One region of the Pseudomonas sp. Irchel s3b5 genome, then DNA from elsewhere that is predicted to be linked to it. Evidence: predicted binding sites of a transcription regulator. Region 1 holds the regulator's gene; the other holds the start of a gene.
The links. Region 1 encodes FliA, which starts transcription of late flagellar genes. Its sites were predicted from a motif close to CTAAAGTTTNNNNNNNNNNNGCCGNTAA; they were not measured.
Positions count from the first base shown of each region.

Region 2: flgM (flagellar biosynthesis anti-sigma factor FlgM) is a predicted target of FliA. The motif match lies at 1,959-1,986, and genes of this name have one in related genera.

Region 1 is NZ_FYDY01000008.1:17,802-20,998, forward strand. Features, by position in the region: gene CKW15_RS11210 (chemotaxis protein CheA) at 1-43, opposite strand, end outside; gene CKW15_RS11215 (protein phosphatase CheZ) at 98-886, opposite strand; gene CKW15_RS11220 (chemotaxis response regulator CheY) at 908-1,279, opposite strand; gene fliA (RNA polymerase sigma factor FliA) at 1,448-2,188, opposite strand; gene fleN (flagellar synthesis regulator FleN) at 2,185-3,015, opposite strand; gene flhF (flagellar biosynthesis protein FlhF) at 3,132-3,197, opposite strand, start outside.
Region 2 is NZ_FYDY01000045.1:19,250-22,446, reverse strand. Features, by position in the region: gene CKW15_RS26715 (MFS transporter) at 1-126, shown strand, start outside; gene CKW15_RS26710 (flagellar brake protein) at 243-989, opposite strand; gene CKW15_RS26705 (flagella synthesis protein FlgN) at 1,081-1,548, opposite strand; gene flgM (flagellar biosynthesis anti-sigma factor FlgM) at 1,597-1,923, opposite strand; gene flgA (flagellar basal body P-ring formation chaperone FlgA) at 2,093-2,851, opposite strand; gene CKW15_RS26690 (chemotaxis protein CheV) at 2,934-3,197, shown strand, end outside.

The DNA of each region.
Region 1 (3,197 bases):
CCAGGAAATCCTGAAGGATCTCTTCATCGGCGCCGAAGCTCATTAAGGGGGTGCTCCTACAGGTCTAAAAACCCAAAAAACCTAAAATTCTAAAACGCTAAAATCCCAGGCTGGATAACAAATCGTCCACATCGTCCTGACCGGACACAACGTCTTCTCTTTTATCGGCATGAATCTGCGGACCTTCACCCTGAGAGAGATGTTTTTGTGGATCTTTTTCTGCAAGCATCGCTTCACGGTCATGTTCGATGCCCGCAAAGCGGTCCACCTGACTGGCCATGAGTACGAGCTTGAGCAAATTACTTTCGACTTCGGTGACCAACTGTGTCACACGCTTGATCACTTGACCTGTGAGGTCCTGGTAATCCTGAGCCAGCAGGATGTCGTTCAGGTTGCTCGACACTGCCCGGCTATCGACGCTGCTGCGTGACAGAAAGCCGTCGACCCGCCGCGCCAGATCACGAAACTCTTCAGCGCCGACTTCACGACGCATGAACCGCCCCCAATCCGCGCTCAAGGCCTGGGCTTCGTCACCCAGACCATTGACCAGCGGCGTAGCACTTTCGACCAGGTCCATGGTGCGGTTGGCCGCCGCTTCGGTGAGCTTCACAACGTAGCCCAGACGCTCCGCAGCATCCGTAATCTGGGACACTTCTTCGGCTTGCGGCATGTGCGGGTCAATCTGGAAATTGACGATCGCGCTATGCAACTCGCGAGTCAGTTTTCCCACTTCCTGATACAGGCCGCGGTCACGGGTCTGATTGAGCTCATGGATCAATTGCACTGCGTCACCGAACCTGCCTTTTTCAAGGCTGGCGACCAGTTCGACGGCGTGTTTTTTCAGGGTCGATTCAAAATCGCCCAATGAAGATTCGTTATGCCCCATAGCTCCCCCGTGGCGCGTTCATCAACCGATGCGTTCGAAAATCTTTTCGATTTTTTCTTTCAACGCCTGGGCCGTGAAGGGCTTGACCACATAGCCGTTAACGCCAGCCTGGGCCGCTTCGATGATTTGTTCGCGCTTGGCTTCAGCGGTCACCATCAATACTGGCAGGTGCTTGAGCTTTTCATCGGCACGCACGTGGCGCAGAAGATCGATACCAGTCATGCCAGGCATGTTCCAGTCCGTCACCAGAAAGTCGATGCTTCCGCTGTTGAGCACCGGAATGGCGGTAGTGCCATCGTCGGCCTCGACGGTGTTGGTGAACCCAAGGTCACGCAGCAGGTTCTTGATGATCCGCCGCATCGTTGAGAAGTCATCAACGATGAGGATTTTCATGTTCTTGTCCAATTCGACCTCCAAGCAGTCTTAAACGCGCCCAGCACCTGGACGCGCCATTTCAATCAATCCGGCAAAGCACTCAATGACTGTCTGGAGCACAACAGATCGAGACCGGTGCAGTTCAACGCCACACCAGCCCTTTTCGCAGTGTCCCCCACACTGCCTTCAGCGCGCTCGCCACTCCCCCAAACGCCCCCGCAAACGGGCCGCGCACTGGCTGTGTAACTGGCTGACCCGCGATTCGCTGACCCCCAGGACCTCACCGATTTCCTTGAGATTCAACTCTTCGTCGTAGTACAGCGCCAACACCAGTCGCTCACGCTCCGGCAAATTGGCAATCGCGTCCGCCAGCGCTGCCTGGAAGCGTTCATCTTCCAGATCGCGAGACGGCTCGAGATGAGCACTCGCGCCATCCTCGTGCAGCCCTTCGTGTTCGCCGTCCTGCAACAGATCGTCGAAACTGAATAACCGGCTGCCCAGGGTGTCGTTCAAAATTCCGTAGTAATCATCGAGACTCAATTGGAGTTCGGCCGCAACTTCGTGATCTTTAGCGTCACGGCCGGTTTTAGCTTCAATCGAGCGAATTGCGTCGCTGACCATGCGCGTATTGCGGTGGACCGAACGGGGTGCCCAGTCGCCCTTGCGCACTTCATCGAGCATGGCGCCGCGGATTCGTATGCCCGCGTACGTCTCGAAACTCGCGCCTTTGCTGGCGTCGTATTTGGTCGAGACTTCAAGCAGGCCGATCATCCCGGCCTGGATCAAGTCTTCAACCTGAACACTGGCCGGCAGACGCGCCAGCAAGTGGTAAGCAATGCGTTTGACCAGCGGCGCGTAACGCTCGATCAGCTCGTACTGCGCATCGCGTGCCGATTTTTTGTAGAGGTTGTAGCCGCTGGCACTCATAGCACGGGTCCTGCCGTTTGCTGCACGAGCCGCTCGACGAAAAACTCCAGGTGCCCGCGCGGGTTGGCAGGCAGCGGCCAGGTGTCGACCTTCTGCGCGATCGCCTTGAAGGCGAGCGAGCACTTGGAACGCGGGAAGGCTTCGTACACGGCGCGCTGCTTCTGCACAGCCTTGCGCACGCTTTCGTCGTAAGGCACCGCACCGACGTATTGCAATGCAACGTCGAGAAAACGATCGGTGACCTTGGTCAACTTGGCAAACAGGTTGCGACCTTCCTGCGGGCTCTGGGCCATGTTGGCCAGCACGCGGAAGCGGTTCATGCCGTGGTCGCGGTTGAGCAATTTGATCAGGGCGTAGGCGTCGGTGATGGACGTCGGCTCGTCGCAGACCACCAGCAACACTTCCTGAGCGGCGCGCACAAAACTGACGACCGACTCGCCAATACCGGCGGCGGTATCGATCACCAGCACATCGAGATTGTCGCCGATATCACTGAACGCCTGGATCAGCCCGGCGTGTTGCGCCGGACTCAGATGCACCATGCTCTGAGTGCCGGATGCGGCCGGAACGATGCGAATGCCACCGGGGCCCTGCAACAAGACGTCGCGCAGCTCGCAGCGGCCTTCGATCACGTCGGCCAGGGTACGTTTGGGTGTCAGTCCCAGCAGGACGTCGACGTTCGCCAGTCCCAGGTCGGCGTCCAGCAACATGACGCGCCGGCCGAGCTCGGCCAAAGCCAGGGACAAGTTCACTGACACGTTAGTTTTCCCGACGCCACCTTTGCCGCCGGTCACCGCGATCACCTGTACGGGATGCATGCTGCCCATGTTATTTCTTTACCTTGTCTTGCATAGACGGAGGCCACATTACTGGCTGCGCGTTCACAAACGGAACAATGCATGGCAGACCATCGATGTAGGTACAAAAACTATTCATTTTTACCTCAGCCTACCTGCTTGGTGGGGCTGTGGTAAATGTCAGCGAACATGTCAGCCATGGCTTCTTCGCT
Region 2 (3,197 bases), on a different contig from region 1:
ATGCAGTCGCCGATCAATCCAGAGTCTGAATCCGAACCTGAACCGACTTCAGAAACCGATCAGTCACCGCCACCAGAAGACCCTGACACCGGGCGCGAGCAGAGTTTTACCGAAGCCAGACCTTAAATTCAGGGCATAAAAAAACGGGCAGTCACCGCAAGGGACTGCCCGTTTTTTGTCTTCGTCCTACCCGTTTTTTGTAGGAGCTGGCAAGCCGGCTCCTACAGGAAAGCAACGTCAGATCAGAGATCGTCTTTGTCGAAACGACGCGCTTCACGTTGCAGCTGGTAGACGAAGCGCTCGACCTGCCGCTGCACCAGCCCGCTCATGTTGTGGAAGCGAACGCCGGCGAAGGTGGTGGAGATTCTTTCTTCGAAGTGCAGATAACGCAGTTCGACCGGTGCCGTCATCTTGCCGAAAGGCAGGTCGGCGTTGAAACGGTCGTAAACCTGACCCAGTTGCAGGCTCTCGGTGATGTCACCTTCGAAGCGCAATTTGCAACCCGTGGCGGAAATGTCCAGCAGCTTGCCGCTGATGGGCGCCTTGAGTTTTTCACCGTCCAGATTGACGTTGACCAGTTGCGCCAGTTTCAAGGCCGCGCGGAAGGCATTGCGGCGCTGGTGATAGACCACTTCATCGGGCAGGCTGCCGCGGTAGCAACGCGCACCACCGGACTCATCGATGGTCAACGGGCCGTTGCTTTCCCACGCAATGCGTACACCGTCGTGGAAGCCTTCGACCTTGTAAGATTCGCCGGCCAGCAAATACCGCTCGCCATCACGGGGGATCATTTCGTCCAGGGCAATCATGTCGCGGTCGCGGTCGAGGTCCACCAGATAGCTCTGGAAACGCTGGCTCCGTTCGTGGAACGTGATAATCAGCGGGTCATGGCTTTCTTGCAGCTGGCGCAGGTTGCTGGAGATTTCCAAGGGTGTGCTGAGCACCTTGGGTGGCTGCGGAGCATCTTCCGCGTTTAAGGCATTGGACACGGTTAATCAATCTCCAGACAAAATTTGACTACGGCTGGCTATCAGTTTGCCAGTATGTTGCGCGTCTTGATAGAGCGAGGACGCCACCGGCTCATGCCTGGCTGAGCGGGCGCGGTTTGGCAAGCTTGGAGAAGGTACCGCTGGCGTCGTAAAGCGCCGGGGTGTCGCCGCCGTTGAGGATTTTCAGCTGAGTGGCTGTGGCGGCTTGTTGCGTCAGGATCGACTGCCCGTTGTTGATGTTGATGGCCTGGCATTGGGCCAGAAGATCGGTCAGTACGTCACTTTGCATCAGTAGCAGATCGCCAAGGCTCGATTGGCTGGCCAGTTGCTCAAGACCGCTTCTGTTGGTCGGCAGGTTGAGGCTGGCGAGAATTTCACTGCGTTTGCGGCCATGCTGTTCGAGCAAGACGATCAATGCCTGTTTCTGCGCCAGAATGTCCTCGAGCAGTGGCATGTCGCGGCCGTGCAAGGCAAGGGATTCGGTCTGCAGCAACTCCAGCAATTGTTGCGCGGGAGCAAAGTCGTCGGTGATCAGTTGCAGTAAATTAGAGTCGTGCATGGCTGGCCTTGGGGTTTAAGCGTCCAAAAGCCTGGCGCCGGCCGTGGCCTAGCGCTGGGCTTCGAAGTTGAGCAGTTTGCTGGCTACGCGGTTGCTGTCGACTTTGTAGCTGCCATCGGCAATCGCTGCTTTCAACTCGGCCACCCGGGCCTTGTCGACGGCAGGCTGATCGCGCAGCTTGTCAGTGACCTTCTGCAACTGCTGAGCCTCATTGCTGAGATGTACCGATTCCCCGCTTTGGGTTGTACCGACCTGTTCTGCCGCGGATTCCAGTGGCGCGGACTTGCCGGCCTCGACGCTGTCCTTGCTGGCGCTGGTACGTGTACTGCCCGTAAGGGGCGAGGAGCTGTTCAAACGGCTGAAATCGATGACCATGATGAAAACCTCTGGGAATTTGGACGCTTGCCATGGTTTCGGCCATTCCCTGGAAAACTTTAGGCCCATTTATCAACGAGCCTTGCGCGCGTCAGCGCTTGCTCTGCATAGAGCACAGTCTAGGGAACAGCCGGGGCGAGCGCCACATTCTCGTGAGCAGATAACGTCTCTACATAGACACTTCCACCTGTCCGGGCGCGGTGACCAGCGCCTTGATGACGCGTTGGGAGTTGAGGTTTTTCACCCGGATCTGCTCGCTCAAACCGCCGTTTGACAGGGCCTCGCCCGGCATGCGCACGCTGAGCGTACCGCTGCGGGCGGTGATCACCACTTGGTCGCCCTTGCGAATGACTTCGGCCTGTTCGATGTTCACCAGGGTAATGACCTGGTCGGTGACCATTGGTCGGGTCAATCGCTGTCCGATCGCCTGGTCGAGGGAGGTCAGGTAACCCTGGCTGATCAGGCTGATGTCGCGCTCACGCAGAAGCACATCTTCAGGTTCGATAATGGCTGTACGGCGCAGAGGCCGTGCAGACGTCACGACGTCACGAAACAGGCGGACTTGAGCGGGTACGAAGACTGTCCAGGGGGCTGCGCCTTCGCAACGGACCTTCACCGTGACGCGTCCGATCGGCTTGGGACTTTCAAGCGTGGCTGTCAATTCCTTGTCGCACATGGGCATGTGCATGCGTGGATCGAGCTTGTTGACTTCGATCTCGTAGCGACCTTCGGTTTGACTGGTGGCCAAATAGTCTTCTACGGTGAATTCAAGAAACCCCTGAGTGACGCCGATAAGCATGTCAGGCAAGGTAACCGCGTCAGCAAGGGCAGGGCTGCCAGCGTTGAACAGGCAAATAGCCGACAGCACGCCGAGTAATCGGCGCCAGGGAGCGGTCAGGTGTCGGAAAAATGTCGGTTGTGTGTTCATAACGGATAAAAAGCAAGCGCCGTGCCGTTTAGTGATTATGGCGCGTCGCAACAACACTTGGCGTTGGTGTAGGAGTCTGGGCATGGCGGGTGTAATGGATTCGGTGAACCAGCGTACGCAACTGGTGGGGCAGAATCGCCTTGAGCTGTTGTTGTTCCGTCTCGACGGCCAGCAGCTGTACGGGATCAACGTGTTCAAGGTTCGGGAGGTGCTGCAATGCCCCAAACTGACGCTGATGCCCAAGTCCAGTCCTGTCGTGTGCGGCGTGGCGAGTATCCGGGGGGCGACCATTCCGATCCTTGATCTGGCGATGGCCACGGGCTCCGGTGCTTTGAAGGACAAGAAC